Regions from separate parts of the Hahella aquimaris genome, predicted to be linked through region 4. Evidence: predicted binding sites of a transcription regulator. Region 4 holds the regulator's gene; each other region holds the start of a gene.
What was found. The regulator sigma-54, encoded in region 4, starts transcription at its own class of promoters, with help from an activator protein. The targets are predictions, from matches to a motif close to TGGCACNNNNNTTGCTNT.
Positions count from the first base shown of each region.

Region 1 (7,277 bases), 3.1 Mb from region 4:
CCAAAGCCATCGACGCTCTGAATTTCAACCGTAACGGCACGGAAACCCAGGTATTCGCCACCGGGTTCGGCGACAGCAGCATCAATTTAGTCGTGTGGTATTGGATCGATTATCCCACCGGAAAAGTGGACTTCATGACCGCCCAGCACAAAGGCGTCGTAGCGGTGAAGAAAGCGCTGGACGAAGCCGATATCCTCATCCCCTTCCCGATCCGCACACTGGATTTTGCGGCGAAAGGCGGCTTGCAGCTTGATCAGATCATCAGCGCTCGCACTGAAGAGATGGAGTCCTCGGCGGCTTAAGTCAGCATGCAGGGAACAACTTAAAATTGATAGCCGTCCTCTTGAGCCTCTAATCCACTGATATGAGGACGGCCGACTCAAAAAGCAAACTCAAGTATATCTTCACTGCCTTGATAGATTTGTAATAAGCCCGATTTCAATTCCTCGAACCTGTTGAAGCCTTCCTTGAAGTAAAAGTGCATCGATTTACCATCCGTCATCTCTACACGAATACCATCGTTGGCGACCACGCATTTCTTTATGCAGTTAAATCCGCCATTAATTTGATCATCAAACTCAAAATAGATTCCATCCTCGGAACCAGTATCCTCAGTCAACCCTCTCTGCCAGAGAATATATCTATCACCATAACCCTCTACAGCCACAATTAGGACATCGTTTTCAACCGTAACAATCTCATATTGGTTGCTCATGATGTAGCCCACCCTTAATTCATTGACTTACTTCCAACAACCGGCGCAGTTTATGCTCCATGCCCCGGCTATATTTATCTGTGTATGCTTTAAACTCCTGAATATCAGCAAGCCATTTTGCTATATACCCTGCATGAGCCTTACTGGATTCCGTTTCCATCAACCACAACCTTTCATACTCACGAATCCTTCCCTTCAGTGAATTATATTTTTCGTAGCAGGGCTCACAGAGAACTTTTCCGTAATAATCTTTTTTCAGCACCTCTATCTCGTACTTTTGTTGCTCCGCAGACCAGATAGTCGTCTTTTTACATTTCCTGCACACATACTGACTGTCGTAATAAAAATCAAATAGTGGGTTATGGAAGTCATGAGAGTTTTTTATGGTTTCAGGCCAAAGCTCTTTATTCGCCTTTACTCTATTCGGTTTTATTTCAGACATACTAAAAGCACATACAGGTTACTATGCATATTGATCATCAACCAGATATTAGGAATCAAGCAGCAGCTCAGCCATAGAGTATTTGCATTCATACCCCATTTCGACAGAGTCCCATCGTATAGAGCCGCGATGCATCCACAGATAATGTTCGGTATTACACGGGGAAACTCTCTCTCCATTGACGAAAGGAAAGATATCTATTTCTTCAATCCTTTCGCCATTTCGCAGTCCAAAATAATACGAACCAACCACTTCGACCTTCATTAGCACAGTATCGGCGACCAAACCATAAAACCGGAAATAAAAGCCTGGATTAAACTCATCCGGCCAGAGCTTTCGTATTTCGAGCTTGCATCCCAAACGCTCACTTAGCTCGTCCAGCTTTTCTTTAGCGGTAAGTTCAATGTCCACTTATGTTAATCCGTCCTATTCAGCATGATTGTTGCCAGAAAGCATAACGACTCGCACGCTCACTACCGTTACGCATTACCCAAAGCGAACGTCTTTCACTCTCTTTTTGAGGTTACCCAGAGCAAACGGTGCTTGGAAATAATCGCATCAATCTTACCTTCTTGCGCCAATTGCTTTAAGCCGTGATTGAAGTCTTGGGAGGTTTTCATAAAGTTCTTCGTTTTCCTGGAGAACATCAGGTATTGATTTTCCACTTTGATCGGAGGGTCGAGCCAGATGAACTTGTTGGCGGAGTCGGGAAATTCCGTGTTGATAATATACTGCCCCATAAACTTATCAATCAGCACAAGATCAATCCAGCCGCGGGAGAGGCTAAGAAGATTCTGGCGATCTTCGGTGACCTCTATGGTATCCAATCTGGCCTGTTCAAACTCAGGGGGATTCACATAGCCCCGCACCACGCCAATTTTGTATGGCTGTAAATCAATCAGTGCGTCATAGGAAATATGACGCTCTTTCAGTGCGTAAAAGCCTAGTTCGTTAGCTGGAAGAGGGTCTGAATACTCAAACCACTGCTCCCTGTTTTTTCGATACCACCCAGTGTAGACCCCATCAAAATCCCCCGCCTGCGCCATACCATACGCCCTTTTCCAGGGTAAAAACTTCACTTCCACGTCATACCCGACTCGTTGAAAGGCGGTGAAGATAATCTCCGTAATAAACCCCTTACTCTCTAAATGCTCACCGTAATAAGGAGGGTACTCGGTCGCGGCCAGCACCACTTGGCGCTCCGCCGCTTCAGCGACGCGGAATAAAGCAAGACAGACTACTAGCACGATAACGCTATAGAACAGATTATTAGGCCTCACTCGATTAAAGCAGCGCCGCAAACAGGAGTCTCTTAGGAATAAAAGAGGCTTGCTGTGGCGTTTGGCTATGCGCTGATTACTGAGTGGAAGGGTCATACCAGAGGGCGTTTTTCGCTTATGGTTATTATCACCAATATAGCAGTAGTGGCGATTTTTTCGTACGCGCCTGACACCGACACAACTGATCCGCCAAAGCGATACCAAGCGCCGAAGTCGGCTTTACTCAGGTAATTAGCAGACCTAAAAGAGGCGCTCGCTCCAGTCGATCAAGCTAACCCAATACTTTGTAAGTTCTGCAAGCCTTTTACCCAAGATTACCAATCAAACGAGAGAGTTGCGCAATATTGCGACAATATGCGCATAAAAAGCGCTAAAATCCGTAAAAATAACTTGGCACGCTTCTAGCAATCTCTTAAGTGACAACGAGGCATAGAGACCTGTTACCCGGTCTCGAAAGAGAACCGGGACTTTAAAAGATAGAAAAGGAGATCGTTATGAAGACGCCAAAAACTTTTACGAAGAAACCTGCTTATGCTGCTCTTATTGCTGCGACCCTGGCTGGCGCGATGACCGTGGCCCCCGCTTACGCAGCTGGCGATAAAGTTAAAACGGAAGAGACTGTTAGTCAGCAAGCGGAAGAGATGAGTGCAGATGCGAAGAAATATTTCAAGGACGGTTGGACTGAAGGCAAGATTGAAACCGCCATTTTGTTCAACGAGAACCTGAGCGCGTTCGAAATTGACGCATCCGTAAACGGCTCCAACGCGACCCTGGTGGGAACAGTCAGTTCAGAGGTGGAGAAAGAGCTGGCGGAACAGATCACCCTGAGCGTAGAAGGCGTCAAGGATGTGGATAACCAGTTGCAGGTAGCCTCCACACCGGCCAAGAAGGAAAACGCGGATAACGAGAGTTTTAAAAGCTCCGTGGCTGACGCCACTATTACCGCTAAGGTAAAAATGAAGCTACTGGCCAACGAGTCGGTCGCCGGTCTTGATATAGATGTAGATACAGAGGGCCGCGTGGTAACGCTGAATGGCGCGGTGGATTCAGAGGCTGAGAAGGACCTTGCCGAGAAACTCGCCAGCAATGTCGACAATGTGGATTCCGTTAAAAACAAGTTGATGATCAACTAAATAACTGCATTCCATGCGCATAGACGTCAACAGGGCCCGAAGCCTCACGGCTTCGGGCTTTTTTCGCTGTCAGAATGATAACAATCAGATTTGCTTCAAAGCCCATATTGGACGACAGTTCCGCGTCCCGGCTTACCACCGGACCGTTGCGCCTCGCACATCCACATGGATAAATGGCCCGTGGTAGCTATTGGCGGAATATACGCCCAAACCGCCAATGAAGGATTTGTACTCCGGCGTTTCGGCAAACTGCTCAATCAGCTGCGCCAGATATTCTGCGTCGTTCTTGTCGACTTTACCGTCCTTATTCAGGTCATCCATTTTACCGTCTTTGGGGTCCTCATCGATAAAGACGTCCGCCGCTCCACCCCACTGATGGCGACTGTACATGGCGTTGCGAATGGAAGTGTTGTAGTACGGAGTGCGAAAGCCGCTCATAATAACGAACGATGAAACCGGCACACCCGCCACATTCACCTGCTCTGTCAAATACTCCAGCTTGAGCAGCAGCTTTTCCCTCAGCACCAGAAACTTGGGGAACTCTGAGGGTTGCCGACATAGAAACTGTTCCAAACGATAATTTGGCGTCAGTTCGATATCCAGCATGTCCTTGGTGACTTCGAGATAACCGGGAGGCGGAAGATAGATAGCCTGATTGAGATAGGCCTCACTAGGATAGTGACCTATCTGATAGCCATTCAACATCCCCTCTTCAACTTGGTTCGCCGGCACCAGAACAAACAGGTTCAAGGTGATTTGCGCCCCAGTGGATGGCCTGCGAATGGTCAAGCGACTGACCCCGGGATGCGCAGGAGCGTTCCAGCGATAACGATCGCCCGGCTCCTTGACGACATCGCCCTGGCCGCTTATTTCAATCTGCTCGCTCTCCGGCAGATTAATTTTGAAGACAAATTCTTCTGACGCCTGTAGAAATGCGGACATAACCCGATAGTCACTGGTTTCGCCTTTGAAGCTGATACTGAAGTCGACTTTACCGGGTTCAAATCCAAAAGCACGGGTCATCAGCAGACAGAGCGTAATGACCGTTAGTGCTCTAACCATTCATTATCCTCCGGCGCCAGCGTCTTTCCTTCAAACGCCATCTGCAGTCGGGCGTCTCTTCCATATACATCCTTACGGAATTGCGCTACGCCGGAGTCATCCATCCAGGCGGTCCAGTATTGCAGATGCACTGGAACCGGGCTCGGTAAACGCAGTGTCGTCGGCTCTCCCGACGCGAGTATTTTGTCCAGCTCAATGCCGGTTTTTCTCTTACTGCCGATCAAGGCAGCGGCTAATTCCAGGGGCCGCTCCAGACGGATGCAGCCTGAGCTGAAGGCTCGTTGTGATTTATAGAACAAGCTTCTGCTCGGCGTATCGTGAAGATACACATTAAATTCATTGGGAAACATAAACTTGATACGTCCTAACGCATTCATCGGGCCCGCCGCCTGTTGCAGCCGATAGGGGAACTTGCCGCCTTTGACTTCTTCCCAGTTAATGGTTTCCGGGTCGAGCGCAGCCTCTTCCCGTCCCCAGCCTTTGTATACCCTGAATCCCATTTTGTTGATAAATTCCGGGTCTTCGATAAAACGCTCCAGCATATCTTCTTCGGCAATCTGGGTGGGCACCTCCCACAGTGGGTTCACCACCAGATAAGTCATCAAACCACTGAAAGCGGGCGTGCGCCGGTAAGGCTTACCCACCACCACACGCATGCTTAACTCGGTGCGGCCGTGATCCACCAGATCCAGGCGGTAATCGGCGATATTCACCACCACATAACGGTCGCCCAGATTCGTTGGCGTCCAGCGACGACGCTCCAGATTGCTGCGCACCTGTTCGATACGCTCGGAAATCGGCGTATTCAGCATCGCCAGGGTTTCTTTTCCTACGATAGCGTCCGGTTTCAGGCCATGACGCTGCTGGAAAAAGCGAACGGCTTTCACCAGGCCCTCATCAAAAAGGGTCTCATCATCGCCCGCTGAGGTATCGATCACAGGCCGTTCCATGTCGCCGCTGGCGATCAAGCGACGGCGTAATTCAATGACTCGCGAATCAGATTGTCCAGGCCGCAGCGTCGGACCGTAGGACACCATGGGCCAACCGCCTTGGGCTTCCGTTTCGCGCAGATCCGTCAGCAGTTGCGACAGACCTTTGTACACTTCCGGCGTCGGCACCATGGCGTTCATATCCTCCAACAGACGATCCTCTGCAATCGCCTGATAGAGGCGAGGCGCCAGTTCGCCGGTTGTGCGCTCTTCACGCCAGACGGAATCGATCGACCTGGGGTCGAAGCGGCCGGTCAGACGGTCGCTGGACAGCGCCACCATGGCGTCCGTCAGTAATAACTCCAACTCAAATGCGCGCCCAAACGTTTCTGGCGCAGCCCGATATTGACCCAACAGCTCTGACAACACCGAGGTGTGGTATCTTTGCGACGGCAAGCCTTCCTGATCGGTATGCTCCAACGTCCTTACCAATGCATAGGCGCGCTCCGTCAAGGTTTCATCCGCAAACCAAACGGGCTTGTATAAACTCATATCGTAAATCTGCCGGACTTCGGCGGGATGCAGCATTTTTTGCTGAGAGGGAAAAGATAATGGCTGGCCGGCGGCCCACTCCAACAATTGCGACGGCAAGCCTGCGATCGGGCTCGCCTGGGTCATCGTCACCCACAGGGACAAGATGCAACACCATGTCCAGCGTGGTAATACAGACGTCACTTGGTTCTACTCCTTAAGATTCAGCGGTCTTACCAGATAGATATTAAAAACCGGGGCCGGCTTTATAACGGGCGCCATTATAAGCGGTTGAATGAATACTATCTATATTAGCTGATTCAGCAGGAGGTCGCCTGAACCTGGCGCGAGGGTTCGTTCGCCCAGGGTGAAAACTTCAAGGCGACGCGAAAACGTTCTGTCGCAGAGTCATAATCCCAACGCTCAAGCAGCGTTAGACGACGGTCACGTCTCACCACTATGCGATTGAAAGAATTAGGTTTTCCGCTGCGAATACGGGTCGACGTCGCCGTCCCCGCCTGCATGACGAAAACACCCGATGGAGCCTCTGGAAAGCTTTCTCGCAGAGGCAAAATGAAGGGATAGTGAATGTGGCCGCCAAGCACCAGATCCACCCCAGCTTTGATCCAGGATTTCAACGCATATTCGCGGCCAATGAGAAGGTTTTTCTGGTCGGACGGCAGCACCACCTGACAAGGGTGATGCGCCACCACAACCCGCAGTTTGTCAGGCGCGGAGGCCAGACGGCGCGCCACGGCGTCCGCTCTTTGCGGGCTGATTTCCCCATCCACGTGGCGATATTTATGAGTGGTGTTTACTCCTACGACCAGCGCCAGATTATTCTCAAATTCCGGCTCCAGATTAGACCCAAAGATTTCACAATATTTTTTATATGGGGCCGTCAAACGGCTCCAGAGATTAAACAGAGGGATGTCATGATTTCCCGGCACGGCGAGTACATGTTCCGCCTCAATTCTCTCCAAAAAGGCCCGCGCGGCGGCGAACTGAGGGCGGGTGGCGCGCTGGGTAATATCGCCGGAAAACAGAAGCAACTCGGGGCGCATGTCATTGAGGGTCTTCACCAACGCTTCCTGTACGCTCCAGTCTTCCGTTCCGAAATGGGGATCAGATAGCTGAATAATCTGCATAACGAATCATTTGGCGTTTTTCTCTGGTTTCTGCGGG
Region 1 covers NZ_CP132203.1:3,395,390-3,402,666, forward strand. Annotated here, with positions in the region: gene O5O45_RS15000 (mechanosensitive ion channel family protein) at 1-302, shown strand, start outside; gene O5O45_RS15005 (hypothetical protein) at 380-715, opposite strand; gene O5O45_RS15010 (hypothetical protein) at 735-1,157, opposite strand; gene O5O45_RS15015 (hypothetical protein) at 1,206-1,568, opposite strand; gene O5O45_RS15020 (substrate-binding periplasmic protein) at 1,664-2,404, opposite strand; gene O5O45_RS15025 (BON domain-containing protein) at 2,932-3,570, shown strand; gene O5O45_RS15030 (M15 family metallopeptidase domain-containing protein) at 3,703-4,632, opposite strand; gene O5O45_RS15035 (L,D-transpeptidase family protein) at 4,617-6,296, opposite strand; gene O5O45_RS15040 (metallophosphoesterase family protein) at 6,413-7,240, opposite strand; gene O5O45_RS15045 (diacylglycerol/lipid kinase family protein) at 7,247-7,277, opposite strand, start outside.
Region 1: the regulator sigma-54 is predicted to act here: its motif matches at 2,829-2,846, upstream of O5O45_RS15025 (BON domain-containing protein).

Region 2 (7,277 bases), 2.3 Mb from region 4:
GCGCCACCTATCCTATGGACAAGATTACGACGGAAGATAATGCGTTCCTGAAATCACTGTACGCGGACTACTCAGTCTACAACTATCGCGCACTGAATCCGGCACAGAAAGACATGGGCAACTTCAGCCGCAGCAACTTCGACCATGTCTCTCCAGTCACTAAAACCATAGAGATGGAAAGCAAACGTTACTTCCGCGCCGCCGGCGTCTACGCCCTGCCCGGTCATACGGTCAAAGTGACACGCCTGGACAACGCCGACGTCGCCACGTCCATCTTTGTCAACACACAGCGTTCCGGCGCCACCCATCAGTTTGAGAAGAACGGATATACCCGTCCGAAATTCCTGCAGACGCCGAAGTTCTGTATCAAGTCCGGCGAGAGCATTACCTTTACCTCCACTTACGGAGGCCCTGTGCAAATTGAGTTTGGGAGCAACGGTAAAAATGTTTCTTTCCGTTTCGAGAACGTGGGCGAACATCCCTTTTGGAACGGCGAAGAAGATAACGCCAGCTTCGAGCAGGCCCTGGCTCAGGGCGACTATGACTGGGCGGAACTCGTAACGCCGGGCTTCGAAGTGCACTCCAAGCTAGACAAAATGCGTAAGTCCATGCAGGACGAAAACTGGAAAACCGGCGCAGCTTTAGCGGCGGGAACCATGCGTTACATTCATAACTTCCCTCATGTTCTCGCCGGCTTCAAAGGCCCGGGCATTGACGTAGTGGCGGAGATACACGATTTCGCGGCGGCGCATAGCCTGGAGATAGAGCATATCGATATCGTGAAGCACATGAATGCGGATCAGGCCACCTGCGGTTACGGTTGCTCCGGCAATCCCTATGACGCTTACTGGGAGTTCAGCCCAATCGGGCACGGCGACATCCACGAATTAGGACATGGCCTAGAGCGCGGGCGTTTCCGCTTCAATGGTTGGGAAGGACATGCAAGCACCAATCCATATTCCTATTACTCGAAGTCGCATTACTACCTTGATACCGGCAAAAATCCGAGCTGTCAGTCACTGCCCTTTGAGAGCATGTTCAACGTGCTGCGTGATTCCGTCAGTAAATCCGACCCTCAAGCCTATGTGCAAAGCCAGAAGTTAACCGGCTGGTCCAACGGCGCGGGCATTACCATACAGATGATGATGACCGCTCAGGGCGAGGGCAAACTGAATGACGGCTGGAACCTGCTGCCCAGACTGCACATCCTCGACCGCAACTTCAATGCGGCATTAGCTAGCGAAGAGACTTGGTCGGCGGCGAGAAGCAATCTTGGCTTCTCTCAATACAGCTTGGCGGAAGCAAAAAGCATCAACAGCAACGACTGGATGACCGTCGCGGCGTCCTACGCCACGGGCCTGGATTTCCGGGATTACCTGTCCATGTGGGCGCTGCCGTTCAGCGCCAAGGCGTCAGCCCAGGTCGCTTCCTTCAGCCTGCCTGTGGCGCCCCGCAAGTACTATGCGTCTGGCGGCGACCAGTTCTGTTATGGCCTGGATAAGTCGAGCATTTTAGTGGACGGCGTGCAAACCTGGCCCAGCCTGTAAAACCTTTCTCCGTCATCCTGACAAGTACCAGATGGTTATTTAAGCGGCGCTAAGCGCCGCTTTTCTCTTCGACCACGCCAGCGCAGATGTCCGATATAACGAACAGTTGTCAGCTATTTTATAGTTCCACCCTCTAAAAACCGGGTTAGCCTGTCCGATCTCACTGACATGTAAAAGCGCCCCGCCATTTTATGAACATCGTTTAATTCTCTATTTTTCATATAGTTATAGAAGCATCATAAAGCGTCTTGATATGTCTGTTTTCCCAGACTCCCCCCTTTGTATGTCAGTAAATTTTACGGATTAGGTAATACGGACTATTCGATGACTATCTGTCACATTGAAAAATAAGGTTAATTTATTTTTGGCACAGCCAATGCGTGAGAAAGCGGTGATGTACTCAGACCTAACTAAACAAATTAAAAGAAAAGGAGTTGGTTATGACCTCAAAAATAAAGCACGCCCTTACCGCGCTGTCTTTGAGCGTAGCCGCAGTCAGCGCACACGCAGTCACTATTAACGATGGCTACAACGGGGCAGGCCTTTCATACAACGGCGACGTTTTTGGCGATCCCAATGTTTATCAAGTTGATCGGATGGAAGTCACCTACGACAGCGACAACCTCTATGTATCCGTATTCACCAACTTCTTCGAAGGCGCGGATTCGTACGGACACAAGTATGGTGACTTATTCATTAGCGTCGATGGCTGGAGTCCCTTCGGCAACGCAGCGGATCGTTACAAAGACGATGACATCACCAATGGTGAAAAATGGGAGTTTGCTCTAGACACTTCTACCGGCGATCTCTACAGCCTGTCCATGGTTGATTACATGGATCAGCTAGTCAGTTCCGGCACTAGCAGCAGCGTTAGAAAAAATCAGGAAGTCGCCGTTAACACCAGCAAAGCCACTTTGGTAGCCGGCGAAACTTCCAGTGTAGATTTAAGTGGCGTCAGCAACACCGTCGGAACTATGGGCGTCCTGTCTTATACATTGACTCTTGCGGATTTGGGCATCACTGACCTGAGCTCTTCCACCTCACTGGGACTCCGTTGGGCCGCCACTTGCGCTAACGATGTGATTGAAGGCGGTTTAAGCGTTCCGGAACCTGGCACGTTGGCAATGTTAGGATTAGGCTTGGTGAGCCTGGGCCTCCGTCGTAAAAAAGCCTGATTTCTGCAGATTCGTATAAGTAAGTCGATAAGAACAGGGTGACAGGTGTAGGGCGCAGCGAAGAGTGTAGAGTTTTTTTACACTCTTATTACACCACTCCCAACTACAACCGAACAGGGACGTTTTTACTTACTCCGTGACAAACTCCGACACCAGCGCCAGCGTGTCGCTTTCTCTGGCGATGAAGACAGTCGCTCGCCACTGCATACGCCCGGTAATACACACAGGCAGATAGCCCTCGCCTTGATAAACGCCATTAGCAGTTTGCGTTAGTTTGACCTGATTCAACCCCATGTACATATCAGCCCCCTCAAAGTCGACTCGGATTCGCTCCGCGTTTATACCCTGTAACTGGAGACGAATCGGAAACGCCCGCGAAGGATGAATTGGCTCATCACCGAATGAGAAACGTACATCGCCTTCGTTTACGGATACCTGACATTCGCCCTGTCCAGGCGCACATTCAGTGGCTTGCATATAATGAATATTCTTGAATTGATCGATATCGAGAGAAGCCGTGCTGGGGAACCATTGTCGCAACAGGCTTAACGACGCCAAAAACAACACCAAGGCGAGCAATGCTGCGCCCCGCACCCAATAACGCTTGAACTGCAACGTCAAAACCTCATTCGCGTTGATGATGGGAAGGATATGGCCGCGCAGTGTGCCTTTCGGATCAGAAATTGTCCAGCGACAATTTGACGCATAACTCCGCGTTAACGCTACATTTTCTCAGTGAGCGCCCTGTGTTAGGCTTGAACTCCGATTGAATACCCAGATCATTAGCCGCCTCAATACTGTGACCGTACTTGATATCTCTCAATGATGATGAAAAAAAGCCTGATCCAAGCTCTTCTCGCCACCACCCTGATATCCTCGCCAGTTCTTGTCTCCGCGCAAAATGAAGGGGAAAAGACGATTGAGACCAGCGACGCCTGGATTCGTTTTACGCCGGGAACCATTCCCATGGCGGGCTACTTCACCCTCAATAATTCATCTGACCAGACTATCACTATAACAGGCGCTGAAAGCGCGGATTTTGGTCATGTCATGATGCATCAGACTGTCAACGACAGCGGTCAGATGAGCATGCAGCATATGGGAGAAGGTCTTGATGTGGCGGCGGCAAGCCATGTCACTTTCGCCCCCGGCGGCATGCATCTGATGCTGATGCAACGTCAACGACCGCTGACTCCCGGCGACCATGTCAACGTCACCCTGAACCTTGCCGATGGCGGCGCGATTTCCGTGGAGTTTGAAGTCAAACCTATTTCTTACGAGGGTCCCTGACACGACTCCGTTTTCTACCCTTACTCTCATTCAGGCGTAATAGCGCGTCCTTGTCTACACTGAAAAGGAATGCGAACAAGGGAGTTGGTCATGCTGCGCACCGCCATATGGGTCTTCGTCCTCGCCCTGCCCGGCTGTGCGGGACAGGGATATACCAATGCACACAACGCCTATATTAATCTGGCGGTGCATCCCGCCTGGTACGACGGCGAGCGCGTCTACTACATCACCACGGACGTCTCCGATCAAGATATGGCGGAGAAAATGCAGGCTAATTACGCTCCCCGCTTGAAAGACGCGATCCCAGATTACCCCAAACCGCCTCAGGTCCGTACCGTTCTGGAAAGGGTCTATCGGATCCGAAACTTCGAGCAGCCCAGCATATTTCCCTCCGCGCCAGAGCCTTTGGATTCGCAAAGCGTCAATATGCAATACAGCCTCTTATGGCTAATGTATGAGGTCGTCTGGAAAGCCGGCGTTACTCCCGTGGAACTGAAATCTGAGGAGCAGGTTTTCGTGGCGGAGAGTCAGGGAAAGCTGGAAATTCATCGTACAGACATTGTGGTGAATTGCCCCGTGGCGCCATACCAGGGCGAACGCATTGACCGCTACGAATGGTGATTGCGCTATTCCAGCATGCCTGCCTGTGACTTCAGCTCATCCATATCCAGGATCTGGATTTCACCATAGGACGTGGCGATAAGCCCTTTCTGCTCCAGTTCTTTCAATATCTGGTTAACCGTCTGTCTGGACACCCCCAGCATCATCCCCAATTGTTCCTGCTGAATGTGTATCACGCGTCGCGCCTGTCCGCTGAAGTCGCCATAGCCCTCCGCCATCACCACCAGTCGGCGCGCTAATCGCAAAGGCGCCGGCAGCAGCGTGGCGTCTTCCACCGCGCGAAACGCCAGGCGCAATTTGAAACAAAGCAGCACACCGAAGTCCCGCCAGAAATGCGGCTTCGCCGCCAGCAGTGTTTCCAGACCTTTTTGCGGCATATGCAACAAGGTCGTCGGGGTCTCCGCCAGGGCGCTGTGAGTGCGGTCCAGTCTGTCAAACAGGGCGATTTCTCCAAACCAGTTGGGGGGCTCCACAAAGGCCAGAATCGCCTCTTTGCCACTTTCGTTGACGCCAGTGACTCTTAACGAACCTTTCACCACAGCGTAAATACCGGCAGGCTTGTCGCCGCGTCGAAACAGAAACTCCCCCGTTCGAAGCGCTTTCATTTGCGACAGATTCAGCAGGTCTGACTTTAAGTCTTCAGGAATAGCGCGAAACCAGGCTCCGCGGTTTAGCAGGTCGTAATACTCGTGGGTGGACAGCTTGTCAGGCATGGCGCAGCGCTTATTATTTTGGGTTGATGGCAATGAAATTTTGCGCGATTCAGGCTCTGATCTTACAAAAATTCGTTGTCAATTGCGCGTTTATCGTTGGAGTGACCGTCGCAAAGGGCGGGTATTCAGAAAGGGAGTAAGAACAAGTGAAAAAGACCGCGCCGCCGGAAAATCCAGGCGGCGCGGTGTGAAGGCTGGACTTATTCTCCGCCGAACACGGAGGTCCAGTAATGCGGATAACTGGCCGAGGACGTGCTCACTTTCTTCGCGCCCATTTCGGTGTACTCCGCTCCCATGATATTGGAACAATGACCCGGGCTCTTCAGCCACCCTGCCATAACCTGCTGTGTAGACTCATAACCCGCTGCGATGTTCTCGCCTACGCGCCAGGAGTTATAGCCTTCCGCACGGGTGCGGTCGCCTACCTGAGAACCGTCAGAACCGGTGTGACTGAAGAAGTTGTTGTTCACCATATCTTCAGTGTGCTTGGTCGCCGCTGCGCCCAGCTTACAGTTCCACACCAACGGCTCCGCAGCCGGGAAGTAGGCTGAACCACAGTTACGGCCCTCGCTACGCGCCTGGTTATGCGCTTCCAACAGGGCTTTTTGCGATTCGGTCAGCTCACAATCGTCTGGATTAGCGGGATCGGTCGGGTCCGTTGGATCTGTCGGATCAGTTGGGTCCGTCGGATCGGTTGGTTCACCTGGCTCGTTAGGATCATTAGGGTCATTTGGATCTGTCGGAAATCCAGGATCGTCCGGATCGACTGGATCAGTTGGGTCGGTTGGATCAGTCGGATCGGTTGGATCAGTCGGATCAGTCGGATCAGTCGGATCGGTTGGATCAGTCGGATCGGTTGGATCGGTTGGATCGGTTGGATCGGTTGGATCGGTTGGATCGGTTGGATCAGTTGGATCAGTTGGGTCGGTCGGATCAGTTGGATCAGTTGGATCAGTTGGATCAGTTGGATCGGTTGGATCAGTCGGATCGGTTGGATCAGTCGGATCGGTTGGATCGGTTGGATCAGTTGGATCAGTTGGATCAGTTGGATCAGTTGGATCGGTTGGATCGGTTGGATCTGTTGGATCTGTTGGATCTGTTGGATCTGTTGGATCTGTTGGATCAGTCGAGTCATCGTCATAAGAGGCGGTCAACGTCACGCCGCTATAACGCAAGTAACCGTGCAACATAATATGATACACGCCAGGTCTCACCACCAGATCGTCACAAACCTCTTCATTGCCATTCTTGTAGGGACGGCAATCATATTCTGTTAACGTCGGTTCTTCTTCCGCTCTGACGTACAGGTCGACATCCCCGCGGCCGCCTTCAATCTTGACGGAAAGCTGCTTGGCGCCTTCAGGCACTTCGACGGAGTAATAAACCTTGCTGTCGGATACGCCGCTCAAATCCTCAATCGGCTTACCGTTGCCCAGTACGTTATCGTCGTCGCCATCGCCGTCATCGGGTCCGTCTGGATCATCCGGATCGCCGGGGTCAGGCGTGTCGCCGCCGACATAGGAGGCCACCCACTCCTTGAAGCTGGGCACAGCGGTGTATACACCGTATTTTCCTGGTCTTGCGCAACCATCGCCCCAGCTAACGATACCCAGCTGACGGAATTCGCCGGCCTGATTAACAAACAAAGGACCGCCTGAGTCGCCCTGACAGGAGTCTTTTCCGCCCTGCTCCAGCCCCGCGCAAAGGTTATAGTCATAGATAGCGCCGTCGCCGTAGGCCATGCGACACTCATCGATAGACACCACCGGCACATCCACTTTCTGCAGGATGTCCGGGGAGCCACCGCCTTCGCGCAATGCGCCCCAGCCGATTACTGTTACGTCGCTGCCGGGCATAATGTCATTGGGGTCGCCCAGAGTAATACGGGTGTACTTCTCGTCCACTTTTTCCGACAGCTTCAACAAGGCGAT
Region 2 covers NZ_CP132203.1:2,581,649-2,588,925, forward strand. Annotated here, with positions in the region: gene O5O45_RS11745 (ImpA family metalloprotease) at 1-1,547, shown strand, start outside; gene O5O45_RS11750 (PEP-CTERM sorting domain-containing protein) at 1,988-2,722, shown strand; gene O5O45_RS11755 (hypothetical protein) at 2,852-3,337, opposite strand; gene O5O45_RS11760 (copper chaperone PCu(A)C) at 3,545-4,012, shown strand; gene O5O45_RS11765 (DUF7482 domain-containing protein) at 4,103-4,633, shown strand; gene O5O45_RS11770 (Crp/Fnr family transcriptional regulator) at 4,639-5,346, opposite strand; gene O5O45_RS11775 (trypsin-like serine protease) at 5,547-7,277, opposite strand, start outside.
Region 2: the regulator sigma-54 is predicted to act here: its motif matches at 1,913-1,930, upstream of O5O45_RS11750 (PEP-CTERM sorting domain-containing protein).

Region 3 (7,277 bases), 2.5 Mb from region 4:
GGCTCCTCGTCATCGTCATCATTTGCGGCCTCCACTGTTGGCGTCGAAAACTGCTCACCTTCAATCGCCCTGGAGAGCCGGTTTAGGGCTGCGGGCGCCTCGGCGGCGGAAATTGATCCAGGTACGGCGCCGCTATGCCCCATGATCTTGAGGAATGTCTGTGCGATATCCCCAAACAAAGTAATGTTGGAATAAGCGTCTGTTTTAAAAGTTACCAGCATAGAGGCGTTCTCCCTTTTATGTCGCCTGGCTCTATTGCACCGCCCTTGCTATTTCAACAAAGTGGCCTTTAGGGGATGTACGCCACCATACAGACAGTTGGTCTGGTTACCACCAATATGAAATAGCGGCCAAAGAACGTCTGAACAGACGTCGACTTGAGGAATCAGGTTATTACTCAAAGTCTTCGGGGTTCACAATCAGCACTTCCACCCGGCGATTGCTGGCTCTGCCCTGAGCGGTTTCATTGCTGGCGACAGGCTGCTGCTCACCATATCCTTGCACCGAAATTTTCTGGGCGGGTATGCGGCCGATTTCCGCCAGAATGCGCGCAACGACTTCCGCACGTTGGCCGGACAACAGCTGATTCATATTCTTACTGCCTCGATCATCGGTATGCCCCGTCACCACAATAGCGGCTCCCGGAAATTCATGGATCGCTTCGATGATTTTATTCACCAGAATATAGTTTTCCCCCTGTATTTCACTCTCTCCAGAAGGGAAATTAAAGCCGTAAGCCCGTATTAACACGTTATCCAATTGCCTATAAACCTCGGCCTCTTTTTGACTGAAAAGCGACTGAATGGCGATGAACTTTTCCTTAATCGCCTGATCCCGTTGCGCTGCATTTTTTTGCTCAGTGAGGATATCCGCTTTTTCGGAGGCCATGTTCAGCGCTCTATCATTTGCTCTCTCCAATGCAACCATCGATGAGGCGTTTTTATTTAAAATACTCACTAATTGCGCGTTTAAATCTTTTACCAACTCTTTATTAGGCAGATTAAATGAGGCATCGCTCACCACAGGAGCGACAATATTTGCTACCTGTTGCTGATACCAAAGCACTTTGTCTTCTTCATTGAAATCCGATTCATCAAAGTGTGTGATCATATCCGCGATATGCTCTGCGCGCAGCGTGTTCCAAAGCGCCTTTTGCGCGTGAGTTTGCGCTCTCTGCGTATCGGTTCTATCCGCGTCCAGGGTCTTTAATGCCAGTTGAAATTCCTCTTGCGCCAACGCCATGGTCCTGGGCGCCAGATCATCAACGTCTCTGCGCTTGGCGGCGGCGATGGCGTCACGGGCCTGATCCACGATATTTCCTTTCAACGCGGCCAGCTCCGCTTTCGAATAAAGCTTGGCGATATCCGAGCGCCCGGCTTTGGCTTCTTCCAGTTTACCTTTCTCGATCAGCCCGGTGAGATTAACCATACCGCTTTCAGCTTGGCGAAAGACATCCGGGGTCACTTTATCCGCATTAGCCGCTAAGGCTTTCTTCCGGGCGGCGAACACCTCATCGAGATGATAGGCTGCAAGTTGAGCGTTTTCTCTGGCTTCACCCAGTGTCGCCAGCCCCTGCTTGGCGAGACTGTCCGCTTTGGAGTCGCCCGCTTTTCCCCGATTAAGAGCGTCCTGATAAGACTTGGAAGCCATACTAAAACGCTGCGGAGAAAATACGTTCAAATCATCAGCTTGCCCTTGCGTTAGCTGGGCATGTAGCTCAGGTAGAACGGGATATTGTTGATAGGCGGCTTGATCGCTAAGCAAGGTGCGACTTGCGCAGCTCGCCAATCCCAAGGTTAATGTGGTCACAGTGAGAAATGCAGTTACTCTTTTCATATCAGAGTCTCCATTTTAAGGGTGGGGGCGACTGCCTCGCGCCACGTATTCAATCGCTATTCGATAAACATGCTTCTTGCGTCGTCGTCAGGCTTGGTTTGCCGTCAGCGTCTTTTCCAATCTGAGGCGAAAAAGCGCTGGTTCTTACAGAGCGCCGCCAGAGATCAGTGCTGAGTGATAATCGTCTGCGCTCTGGACAGCGCTCCTTGAACAGGGAGGGAGGAGCCGAGTTTTCCTGGCATCTAATGTTTCATGACGACATCGGGATCAAAGGTCAGGTCTTTCGTCTCTACTTTTTTTACTCCACGGACGCTCTTGGCGGCTCTCACAGCCGCTATCTGCTCGCCAGCGCTGTGCAGGTGGCCGGTCAATGTCGCCACACTGTCATTCGTGCAAACTCCGATGCTGAGCCCAGGCGCCTTCTTGGCGCAAAACAAAGATAGTTTGACCTTCATGGTTATCCAGCTGTCTTTAATGAAGCTGTTGTCGCCTTTATTCGGGCTTGCCGAATTTGTGGCCGCCATTGGCGAAGCTTCTTCGGCCTCAACATTATTTTTGTCCATGATTGCGTCTCCTGTTACCTGATTCACATTGGAGTGATGAGCATACAATCGAGAACGACGGTGGTCGGTGCGTTATCGCACTTACCCATAGGCTCCGAACTTTGCGGCCCAAGCCAGAAAGTTATCTGACTCGGGTTGTTTGACGACGGGAAAGCGCCAAGCTTAAGAAACCAAGCATAAAGATAGCGAAGACTCCTGGCTCAGGGACGCTCACCCCTCCTTCGATTACATCATTGGCGCAGGTGGTCGTCCAACGCAGCCCCAAAGCCGTGGACACGCTAAGGTCCATGATCCCCAAGTCCGCCAGAGTCAATGTGTAAGAGATAACCCCTGGCGCGCCTACCGTAGAGCTCACTCCACTTAAGTCAGCGTTTGACGTTTCACCTGCCACCATGGTCGCTTTAGATGTGTTAACACTGACCTCCTGATTGTGACGAAAGTTTGTTCCTGGGCCTGATAGTACTAACTGATCCATATAATCGACTTCAGATATGCTGTACAAATCGCTGGTATCCGTATCGAGCGCGTATTCCCAGTGCTCGCCATTGCTAACGTCATCAGCGCCGTAGCGATTTGCCGCTGTGCCGTGGGGGCGCCAACCATTAGTGCTGATAAATAAATCACCATACTTATAATCAAGGGAATCAGCCCCTTCGAAAAAATTCGTAAATACAGAGACATATAAATTAGCGCTGTCGTAAGTTACTTCCATATGAGTGATCTGGTAAACGTCTGGGTTGCCAAGTACATCGCCATTGTACGAAAGACCCGCACCGTTATAACCATCATCAATACTTACAGCCTGTGCGCTGATTGTAGCCATACATAGAGCCAATACAGTTAGTGCCTGTTTTATTATAGCGTTCATAACAATTCCTTTTAAATTTCAAAAAAGATTAGTACAGCGACCATTCCAAATGGCGTCGATCATGCCATTAACATTTACTCATTTATTATCAACACGGAATAAGATCAGCCATAACCTGCAACCTTATATTTAACAAATTTACTGACACAAAACTGTTAAGCTTAGAAAAACAGATCAAAAATACAACAAAAAAGCCTCAAAATAATACATTAAATCGCAGATCTATAATTATATTTCAAATACACATCTAATATTTAAGGATAACAACACCCCATTTTCGATTAAATATTTTGCAACACGCCACGAGCAGAGCTCCTAAGTTCTCTGCTTGAAAGCCCGAATAATGAAAGCAGCCCAATACCCAATAGAGTTAGTCCTCCAGGTTCCGGCACAATCATTTCTTTTGTGACTTCACCGGTAATCTCCAAACCTGTGCTAAACCGATATTGTTCACCAATTGTGAACGTAGCCGCTAACATCGGCATTGATGAGTCAAGTACATCATACTCAAATGACGTTAGTGGGCTGACTGAGTCTAGAAAAAAATCGCCAAGTGTTATTTCATCAAATGTGACAGGATCTAACCCGATAACGTCCTCTGAAAACCATCTTGTGCTGTAGTCAATTGCTCCGCCCTGCGGTATCTGGTCCCCTGGAAGACCCACTGTTGCGTTAAAGCCAGTTGAGTCAATTAAGCTCGCGGTAACAGTGCTACTAGAAAACAACCCCTCCCAGTCACCCGTAGTCGTAATCTCAAATGTTGCCAATCCTTGGTCGATAGTACCCGACATCGCCTGCAAGCCAGCGAGATTGGTATCGTATGTAATTTTCCCTTTTTTATCTTTGAAATCAGCTAGCGTTAGTGAGCATTCGACAGCCCCTTTACATGCTATTGTGACTTCTCCGCCGCCTTTTTTGGGAAGCTTTATGCTTTCGCCTCCCCGAAGCGTAACAGTTGCTTTGGATTTGTCCTTTGAAGTCCAGTCCTGAGTAATTAACGCGCCATAGGAGGTTAACGGATGTCCAAGAAAAAGAAAGGCGCCTGTATACAAAAGCCATGAGTTTTTTCGAGACGCCATTCTATTCCTACCTAGCATAGGCAATGCAGTATTATCTCTCCCATTAACATGGTGATTTTTTTGTTCTTCCATCGAGACAGACTCCATTCATTGATAATGATTAAATGTTAAAAGGATAATCTCCCCCTCTTAAAAACCCATTCTTAAAGAAGGAAGTTTAGTTGCTAAAGCATATAAAATGGATCAGGCAATTACGGGATTATTTATCAGGTTTCTCCCCATAAGATATAAGGAAATCCCTTGCCCTGAATTCAACCATTAAATGCGCAACCATACATTAGGCCTGACGCATTTCTGGATCGCGTTAAACGCTCTTGTTTTTGGTGGAACTCGGGGCGGAAATAATCGCAGCGACCACGATGCCGCCTTCCGGCATCATCAGCCCTTGCTTCTGCAGTTGTTTGTTCACTTCTTTGAAAAGCGCTTTGCTCAAACCGTGACGCTCCAGCAGGTGACGAAAATGGAGTATCGCGGTTTCATCCGGCAATCGATCTGACAGGCGCAGGCCAGCAAAGCGGATACGGCGGCCGGCCATTCTCACCCTTGGGATAATAGGGGGCGACGTTCTTCTCCAGCCGTTCCCAGGGAATCAGCTTATCCATCCGCTCCAGAAAGATTTCCCGGCGGGTCTTAGCTTCTTAATTCTGCTATTCGGCTTCGGAGAAAGTCATCTACTCCATGGAAAGTCTTCCTGCAGAGTTAGGCAGCCGTATTATGACTGACTCTGAGAGTTATTCAGAGGTTCCTTAAGCTATTGAATATCCGGCGGCACCGTCAGATCGTACTTGGCGACAATGGCGTCGAACTCGCCGCTCTCCTTCAGTCTTAGCAGTTCCTTATCAAAACGATCGCGTAAAGCCGTCAGACCCCGCGCCTTGGAAAAAGCGATAAAACTGGGCAAGCGCTCCACTTCCAAGGGCAACCGGGAGATATGTTTGTTGAAGCCGGTTTTATTCAGCTCCCAGTCCGCAACGTAAATATTGCTGATCAGGACATCAATTCGCCCCAACATCAGCTTCTTGAAATTCTGCTCAATATCTTCGACGCGCTGCACTCTCAATTGATTACGCATCTGGTCAAACACCGCGCCGTAGCTGATCGTGGATACCACGCCGAATTGCTTATCCTGCAGGGCGAGCAAATCGCCATTGAAATTAATGGGGGAGTCTTTCCTGGCGTACAGCGCAATAACCTGGGGAATCAGCACCACGTTGGAGTAGTCCAGAAACTGCTCCCGCTCCGGGGTTTTGTAAGCGGTGAATATGGCGTCCGCATCCCCTTTGCGCACCCGATCCAGAGAGCGGCTCCAGGGATGCACGTCAATGCTGACCCGCAACCCCAAGGCGGCCATAATGCGATGCACCACCTCTACAGCGACGCCAGTGGGCTCGCCATTCTCCCCGGTAAACTCCAGCGGAGGAAACTCCAACGTGACAAAACGATACTCCCTCTCTTCGGCCCGGATGCTTTGACAAGCGATCCCCCAGGCAAACAAAAACAACAATATCGTTTTAAACATGCAGCCGACATTCTCTAGAATTTTATTCGTTGATTAAGAGTAGCTTAGGGCGATAGCGCACTCAACCAATGGCGAATCATAACGCGCCGGAACATGGCCCGCAGCAAACAAAGTCACGACAGATTGCTTGATTTTTTTGGCTATCGAAACACCAATAGCGATTACGACCCCATCAGTAACTGGATATAACTTACTCCATCCTTCGTTCCAACTATTTCGAAGTCTTCCAGATAGACATGGTGGTGGTCGCCGGTAGTGTGAATCATCTGGTTCGCTGTTTTGGCCAGGTCCAACCAGGTTGGGTTTTGCAGCAGCTTACTCTGGTAGCTCGTTCCCTCCCCCCAGAACACGTCATGAGGTTGCACCACAATAACGGGTCCCTCTACAGCGATTTCGTGCAGGTTATTAACCGGCATCCCTTTGGCGTCCTCCCCGTAGGCGCTATAAATCACCACGCACTCCTGCGGTATGTCGACGCAGACCTGATTGGCGATGGCGTCCATTTTCGCCTCCCATTCATCATCCTGAGCATTTGCGTGGGCGATATCGCCCCATAACAACAACGCCAGACAGACTATCCCTTTCTTCATGTTTTAAACGCCTCTATTTAGGTGGTAATTCGGAAGTCGGGGCCGTTTTGGGCTGGGCTCCAACCTTGATCCAATGCAGTTTTGATGAGTTTCGCCACGTAAGCAGGGGTGATGCTGAAGTCGCTCAGATCAGAGCCATAGAGAATCTGCTCATACAGCAACTGACCAGGAGCTTCCGCCAGTTCGACATAAACGTCCAGCCAGCCATCATTACCGCTGCTTCTCCAGCGGTACTCTACATTATCCACGGTGATTATCCGGCTCTTCTTCTTTGGCATCGTCATGGTGTGGCCCTATCAGCGCGCCCCTGTTACCCTACTTCGCGTTATTATTAATATGGCAATGATATTGACATGTTAATAGTCAGGCGGCTAGCCGCGGGAGACAGGGCCTGACATGTGCAGGCCCTGTCGTTGCAGACAAATCTATTTGTCTGCCTGATTAATAAACAACAGATTGACGAACACCCCAACAGATTTATAACCCTGGCGCCCATTTCGCCAACCCTCCACATGGCGAGCCGCTGCGTTCTATTTCAGGACTAGACACAGTCCTTTGCAATCCTCTGCTATATAATTATTCGAGAATACGTTTATCTTGGGCAACTCTATACTTTGCAGTGAATCCGCAAACACGGACATCCATGCGCTATTTGTTACCGGCTATTGTCTTTCTGCTGACGACCTGCTGCGTTCAGGCGGAAAATCATGCCGCCGACGCCCCTACTGTGGTGTGGCGCGGTCCAGTCGCCGGACCGGCGGCGCAGCGAAACAAAAACATTGTGTTCGTGTCTCAGGACTCCAATAACGGCGGCATATCCAG
Region 3 covers NZ_CP132203.1:2,769,936-2,777,212, forward strand. Annotated here, with positions in the region: gene O5O45_RS12380 (DUF1840 domain-containing protein) at 1-221, opposite strand, end outside; gene O5O45_RS12385 (OmpA family protein) at 394-1,836, opposite strand; gene O5O45_RS12390 (BON domain-containing protein) at 2,079-2,399, opposite strand; gene O5O45_RS12395 (PEP-CTERM sorting domain-containing protein) at 2,521-3,267, opposite strand; gene O5O45_RS12400 (hypothetical protein) at 3,549-4,418, opposite strand; gene O5O45_RS12405 (transposase) at 4,651-4,881, opposite strand; gene O5O45_RS12410 (substrate-binding periplasmic protein) at 5,098-5,865, opposite strand; gene O5O45_RS12415 (hypothetical protein) at 6,027-6,455, opposite strand; gene O5O45_RS12420 (hypothetical protein) at 6,473-6,739, opposite strand; gene O5O45_RS12425 (substrate-binding domain-containing protein) at 7,099-7,277, shown strand, end outside.
Region 3: the regulator sigma-54 is predicted to act here: its motif matches at 3,317-3,334, upstream of O5O45_RS12395 (PEP-CTERM sorting domain-containing protein).

Region 4 (7,277 bases):
CGTAATAAATCCTCCGCATAATCTGTCGCGGGAAAATGGAAAGGCACCGGCCCATCCGGCAATCCATTGAGGAACTGCTTAACAAAAGCATTCCCGCTGGAGCGCAACTCCTGAGGACTTCCCTGCCCCATCACCTTACCGTCGGCGACTATGCACAGATGGTCGGTAATACTCAATGACTCCTGAATATCATGAGACACCACCACGCTGGTCAGCCCCAAAGCATCATTAAGCAAGCGGATCAACTGGACGATAACGCCCATAGCGATAGGATCCTGACCTGTGAAAGGCTCATCATACATCACCATTTCCGGGTCCATAGAGATAGCCCGCGCCAACGCCACACGACGCGCCATGCCGCCGGACAGTTCGCTTGGCATCAGATCACGTGCGCCGCGCAACCCCACTGCGTGGAGCTTCATCAGCACCAAATCCCGAATCATTGCTTCCGGTAGCTGGGTGTGAATCCTCAAAGGGAATGCGACGTTCTCAAAGACACTGAGATCAGAAAAGAGCGCGCCGGATTGGAACAACATCCCCATACGCTCGCGCAACTCGTATAACTCCTTGCGCTTCAGCTTCGGCACATTAAAGCCGTTCACCCAAATGTCGCCTTTGTCGGGCTTCAATTGGCCGCCGATTAATTTAAGTAGAGTGGTCTTGCCCGTACCGCTGGGTCCCATGATGGTGGTGACCTTGCCTTTGGGTATATCGATGTCTACGTTATCGTAGATAAGCCTGTCGCCTCTGGCGAAGGTAAGCCCCCTGACTTCCACGTAATTGGAGGGGTTTCGCGTCATCTAAAATCACCTTAATCGCCCAGTCCGCGTAAACGCCCCCTTCCTGGAAGCATTAAGCATCCTAAAAACATAACCTTACGGCGGCTTTAGCGTTTCTGCCAAAAATAGCCTAAACAGCTGCGGAATATATCAGAAGATGTTTTAACTGCCCACATCTTTCCCGGTAAGTTGCAGCAGCCCCCGAGCGTCGTATAATACGCAAGCCTCGCCGCTCATGATAAAACTTTACACCTGTCTGCGGCCAAGCTGACACTCCAACAAACCGACTCTGGAACGCTGCATTAATGAGCCACCACGATCACGAATATATAAAAGCCGCCAAACGCACAATTGAAATGGAGCTTGAAGCTATTCAAGCGCTAACCAACCGCATAGATGAGGCTTTTGTCAAAGCGTGCGACCTGATGCTAGAGTGCGAAGGGAGAGTTGTAGTGACAGGCATGGGAAAATCAGGCCATATAGGCAATAAAATTGCCGCCACTCTTGCTTCAACCGGCACCCCTTCCTTTTTTCTTCACCCAGGAGAAGCCAGCCATGGCGACCTGGGAATGGTAACCCCCAAAGATGTCGTTCTGGCGATATCCAATTCGGGAAATACCGCGGAAATCGTCACCATACTACCGCTACTTAAACGCATGGGCGTGCCGTTGGTCAGTATGACCGGCAACCCAAACTCCACACTTTCTCAAATCGCAGAAGCCAACATCGACGCCAGTGTCGTCACAGAAGCCTGCCCCCTTAACCTCGCTCCCACTTCCAGCACCACTGTATGTCTCGTATTGGGAGACGCCCTGGCGATAGCGCTGCTGGAAGCACGCGGCTTTACAGCGGAAGATTTTGCATTCTCGCACCCTGGCGGAGCTTTGGGACGCAGACTACTTCTAAAGGTATCCGACATCATGCATACGGGCGAATTTGTTCCTGTTGTCAAATCAGGCGCCTCACTAAGTGATTCGTTACTGCAGATGTCACAGAAAGGTCTGGGAATGACCTGTATTGTCGATGAGAATGACAAGCTGCTAGGCGTGTTTACTGACGGAGATTTACGTCGCACTTTAGACAAAAACATTGATATACGCAGCAGCGCCATTGATACAGTCATGACCTCAAACTGCCGATCTGTCACCAAAGACATGCTCGCCGCAGAAGCCCTGGGGTTGATGCAAGAGAAAAAGATCAACGCCCTGCCTGTCGTCGACGCTGACAATAAAGTCATCGGCGCCTTCAACACCCAAGATATGCTACGCGCAGGAGTCATTTGATGTCGCCGTCGTTGACCGAACAACAGATCCTGGCTTTACAGCCGATTAAACTCTTGGCCCTGGACGTAGACGGCGTTCTGACGGATGGGACTCTCTACTTCGGCGAATCTGGCGAGCAATTCAAACCGTTCTCCATACTCGACGGACTTGGCGTCAAACTATTGCAAAAAGCTGGAGTAACCGTCGCCATCATCACCGGCCGCAAGTCAGCCATGGTCGCCAAAAGAGCCAGCGACCTGGGCATTTTAGAGTTACTGCAAGGCCGCGAAGACAAACTTGTCGGGCTCAATGAAATTCGTGACAAGCTTGGTTTGGAGCTGAATGAATGCGCCTATATTGGCGACGACCTGCCTGATCTTGCGGCGATTCGCAGCTGCGGATTTGGCGTTACTGTGCCGAACGGTCACTGGTTTGTTCGCCAACATGCCGCCTACTGCACCTCCGCCCAAGGCGGCAAAGGCGCAGTCAGGGAAGTAAGCGATATGATTCTTGCGGCCAAAGGCCTGCTCCACACCTCCTTGGAAGCCTATTTATAACTTCATGACAGAACTGTTCAGACAATACAGCAAGTGGCTCTACGCGGCTTTGGCGGCGTTTCTGGTTTTTTATCTAGTCGCCTATCAGGACGAAGCAAGCGCCCCGTTCTTCGAGGAAGAGTCACTCCTGAAAGACGAGCCTGACGCATTTGTCATCAACGCGGTTTACACCACCTACAACAAAGAAGGCGCACTCACCAGCCGCCTGCAAAGCCAACTGGCGAAGCACTACCCCGATACGGACACTGGCGTACTGACGCGCCCCAACCTGGAAATCTTCCAGCAAGGGGAGAAAAGCTGGCATGTAGAGTCTTTGGAGGGCGAACTGCTTATCAAGCAGGACACCTTGAAACTGCGTGGAGATGTAGAGGTAAATGGCGCATCCAACGACGGCGCGCCGATTCTCATGCAAACGCAAGCGCTTGACTACAACAACAAGTCACGCTTTATCAGCACCGATCAACCCGTTAAGATAACTTCAAATATCAATCAGTTAACCGCTGTCGGAATGGAGGCGGACATTGATAAAAAGCTTATTGTATTACTTTCTCAGGTAACCGGCGTTTATGCACAACCCAAGTAAACTATTCACCGTGGCGCTGTTGCTGGGCTTTATTTTCGCCCCGTTAAGCCATGCTTTGGACCTTCTTAACGGCAGCGATGAACCAGTGCGCATCAAAGCCGGTCGCTGGGAGAGAGACGGCCAGAAAGGCATCGACACCTATATTGGCAATGTCGTCATTACCCAAGGCAAATCCAGCATTGAGGCGGACAAAGTCATTTTATACACCGATGACAATGGCATCAGTCGCTTCCAAGCAACCGGCAAGCCTGCTCATTTGGTGCAGTTTGACGAAGAAAAACAAACTGAAACCCACGCTTACGCAGAAAACATGGACTATGACCGCAGCCAGAGTAAAGTCGTTATGCGTAACCATGCGCGCATTCTTCAGGACAACAGCTCAGTGGAAGGCGAAGAAATCATTTATTTCACAGACAAGCGTTTAGTCACGGCAAAGGGAGCCTCATCGGGCAATCAAACCGAGCAGGTTGAAATCATCTATCATCCGCCCAAATCTAATAAACAATGAGCACCCTCACTGCCAGAAATCTGGCCAAGGCCTACAAAAAACGGCCTGTTGTAAAAGATGTGTCCGTTGAAATTCGCAGCGGCGAAATCGTTGGCCTCCTCGGACCTAACGGCGCAGGAAAAACCACCTGCTTTTACATGGTGGTAGGACTGATCCCCAGCGACAAAGGCAGCGTATTCATTGACGAAGCGGAAATCACTGGCCTGCCTATGCACGGGAGAGCGCGCAAGGGCATCGGCTATCTGCCACAGGAAGCATCGGTCTTCAGAAAGCTGTCAGTGGAGGACAATATCTACGCCATCCTTGAGACCAGAGCAGATCTCAGCCGCAAGGAGCGCAAACTAAAAATGGAAGAACTGCTACAGGAGTTTCACATCACCCATATTCGCAAAAGCCTTGGCATGAGCCTCTCAGGGGGCGAACGTCGACGCGTGGAAATCGCTCGCGCGCTGGCCACAGAGCCAAAATTTGTCCTGCTGGATGAACCATTCGCCGGGGTGGACCCTATTTCCGTCAACGATATCAAGCAGATTATTGAGCATCTCAAAAAGCGCGGCATCGGCGTTTTAATTACAGATCATAATGTGCGCGAGACCTTGGATATTTGTGAACGCGCCTATATTGTCAGTGAAGGATTTATTATCGCAAGCGGCGCCCCAAGTGATATCCTTGCCAACCCAAAGGTTAGAGAGGTCTATCTGGGTGACCAGTTCAAACTTTAGTTTAACCGGCGGTCTCCATCCCAGATGGACCTCAAGGCTCAAGAGCTTAGGATTAAAGCACCTAATAACTATGAAAAACTCACAAGATCTGTGCCTGAATCGGTGGTAAGCATCAGATGGTTATGAAAACTTCATTGCAGTTAAAGCTGGGTCAACAGCTGACCATGACCCCGCAACTGCAACAAGCAATAAAACTTTTGCAGCTTTCAACACTGGATTTACAGCAGGAGATTCAACAAGCGCTTGAGTCCAACCCCATGCTGGAAGTGTCTGAAGAGGACGAATCACCCAACCACGTTCAGAACGATACGATCAGCGACATGCTCGCCAACAACTCCAGCAAGGAACGAACGCAGGAGTCGGGCATGGATGAAGGGGGGTTCGCTGAAGAGGACAACTGGTCCGACTCCATTCCGAACGATTTGCCCGTCGATACCGCCTGGGATGATGTCTTCCAAAGCGGATCAAGCAACTACAGCGGCGGCGAGGATGACGAATACGACTTCGAGTCCCGCAACAGCAAAGGCGAAACCCTGCAAGACCACCTTCTCTGGCAACTCAACCTTACCCCCATGTCCGACATTGACCGCATGATCGCCGTAGCGATTATTGATGCAGTCAGTCCTGATGGTTATCTCTCCCTCACTCCCGATGAAATTCATAGCGGTCTGCAAACTGAGGGGGAAGAAGAAATTGAGCTGGACGAAGTATGCGCAGTTTTAAAACGTATCCAGCAATTCGATCCTCCCGGTGTCGCCACCTGCAACCTGCAGGATTGCCTGCTGAGCCAGCTGAATCAACTGCCGAAAGACACCCCTTGGCTAGGTCAAGCCAAGCTGGTGGTCAGCCACTACATCAATCTGCTTGGCAACCGCGACTACGCCCAACTAATGCGTCGCAGCCGCCTGAAAGAAGACGATCTGCGGGAAGTACTAAAGCTGATTCAAAGTTTGAACCCAAGACCGGGCGAAGGCATTCAGGAAAGCAATACCGAATATGTGGTTCCTGACGTTATCGTCAAAAAAAACAATGGCCGGTGGCTGGTGGAGCTGAATCCGGAAATCGCCCCCAAGATCCGCATCAACCCTGGCTATGCGGGCTTGGTGAGACGCGCGGACAACAGCTCAGACAACACTTACTTGCGCGATCAGTTACAGGAAGCGCGCTGGTTTATCAAAAGCTTGCAAAGCCGTAATGAAACTCTGTTGAAAGTCGCTTCACAAATCGTCGAACATCAGCAAGGATTCCTAGAGTACGGCGAAGAGGCGATGAAGCCGCTGGTGCTGCACGATATTGCGGAGGCGGTGGAGATGCATGAGTCAACCATTTCCCGGGTGACCACCCAGAAATATATGCACACTCCTCGCGGCGTATTTGAGCTGAAGTACTTTTTCTCCAGCCATGTCAGCACAGACACGGGTGGCGAGTGTTCTTCGACCGCTATTAGAGCTATTATCAAGAAGTTAGTTGCGGCGGAATCACCGAAGAAACCATTGAGCGACAGCAAAATTGCTGCGCTGCTTGGCGAACAGGGCATCAACGTCGCCCGTCGCACGATCGCAAAGTACCGGGAGGCGCTTTCCATTCCGCCTTCCAATGAACGTAAGCGATTAATTTAAAAGGAGGAATACAGGTATAAGACTTAAATCAAATAGTCACAAACTGGATGTGCTAGTATTTTTCATGGAAGTGCAAAATTCATAATGCACCGTATATTGGCATTAGGAGCAAAGTATGCAAATGAACATCACCGGACATCAAGTCGAGTTAACTGAAGCACTGAAAGATTACGTTAACAACAAGTTCGACAAGCTCGAACGACACTTCGACAGTATCAGTAATGTCCAAGTTACGCTCTCCATTCAAAAACAGCGTCAGATTGCAGAAGCAACCATGCACATAAGCGGCGCTGACCTGCATGCCAATGCTGAACACGAAGATATGTACGCGTCAATTGACGCACTGGTGGACAAATTAGATCGCCAGATCCTCAAACACAAAGAGAAGCACGTTGATCGGATGCACGGCGCATCCGCCAGATAACAGAACATGGCCCAAACCACACTAACTATTGAGTCAATTATCTCGCCCGCCCTCACACGCTGTGGGGTGTCGGGCTCGAGTAAGAAGCGCGTTCTCGAATATATCGCCAATCTGATTGCGCAACATTTTCCATTTTTGGACGAGAACGCCATTTTTACCAACCTGATCTGCCGTGAAAGACTCGGCAGCACTGGTATCGGCCAGGGCATCGCAATACCCCACTGCCGCCTGGAAAACTGCGACCGCATCATAGGGGCCTTGATTACACTCAAGGACAAGATCCCTTTTGACGCCATAGACAACGAACCCGTAGACCTGCTGTTCGTTCTGATCGTGCCTCAGGAGGCCACCAGCGAACACTTGGACCTACTGAGCCAACTGGCCCAGAAATTCAATGACCGTCGCTTCTGCGAACACCTGCGCGACTGTGACAACGACGAAACCCTGTTCAGGAGGGTGCTGGAGAAATAATCCAGCTTCGATGGAAAGAGGAAGACATGAAGCTGATTATCGTAAGCGGTCGTTCAGGCTCCGGAAAAAGTACGGCGCTCCATGTCTTGGAGGATATGGGTTATTACTGCATCGATAACCTGCCTATCGGTCTCCTCTCGCCTCTCACCCAAGAGGTGCTGGATCAGGGGAAAACCCAAAACCAGCAGCTCGCCGTCAGCATAGACGCCCGTAATCTTTATAGGGACTTATCGGACTTCCCGTCCATTTACGCCACTCTGCAAGCGCATAATATCGATGTGGAAATCATCTATCTTGACGCTAATGACGCCACCTTGATCAAACGATTTCATGCAACGCGTCGCAAGCACCC
Region 4 covers NZ_CP132203.1:270,495-277,771, reverse strand. Annotated here, with positions in the region: gene O5O45_RS01405 (ATP-binding cassette domain-containing protein) at 1-800, opposite strand, end outside; gene O5O45_RS01400 (KpsF/GutQ family sugar-phosphate isomerase) at 1,085-2,062, shown strand; gene O5O45_RS01395 (KdsC family phosphatase) at 2,062-2,598, shown strand; gene lptC (LPS export ABC transporter periplasmic protein LptC) at 2,603-3,181, shown strand; gene lptA (lipopolysaccharide transport periplasmic protein LptA) at 3,165-3,689, shown strand; gene lptB (LPS export ABC transporter ATP-binding protein) at 3,686-4,411, shown strand; gene O5O45_RS01375 (RNA polymerase factor sigma-54) at 4,534-6,030, shown strand; gene hpf (ribosome hibernation-promoting factor, HPF/YfiA family) at 6,146-6,454, shown strand; gene ptsN (PTS IIA-like nitrogen regulatory protein PtsN) at 6,461-6,925, shown strand; gene rapZ (RNase adapter RapZ) at 6,952-7,277, shown strand, end outside.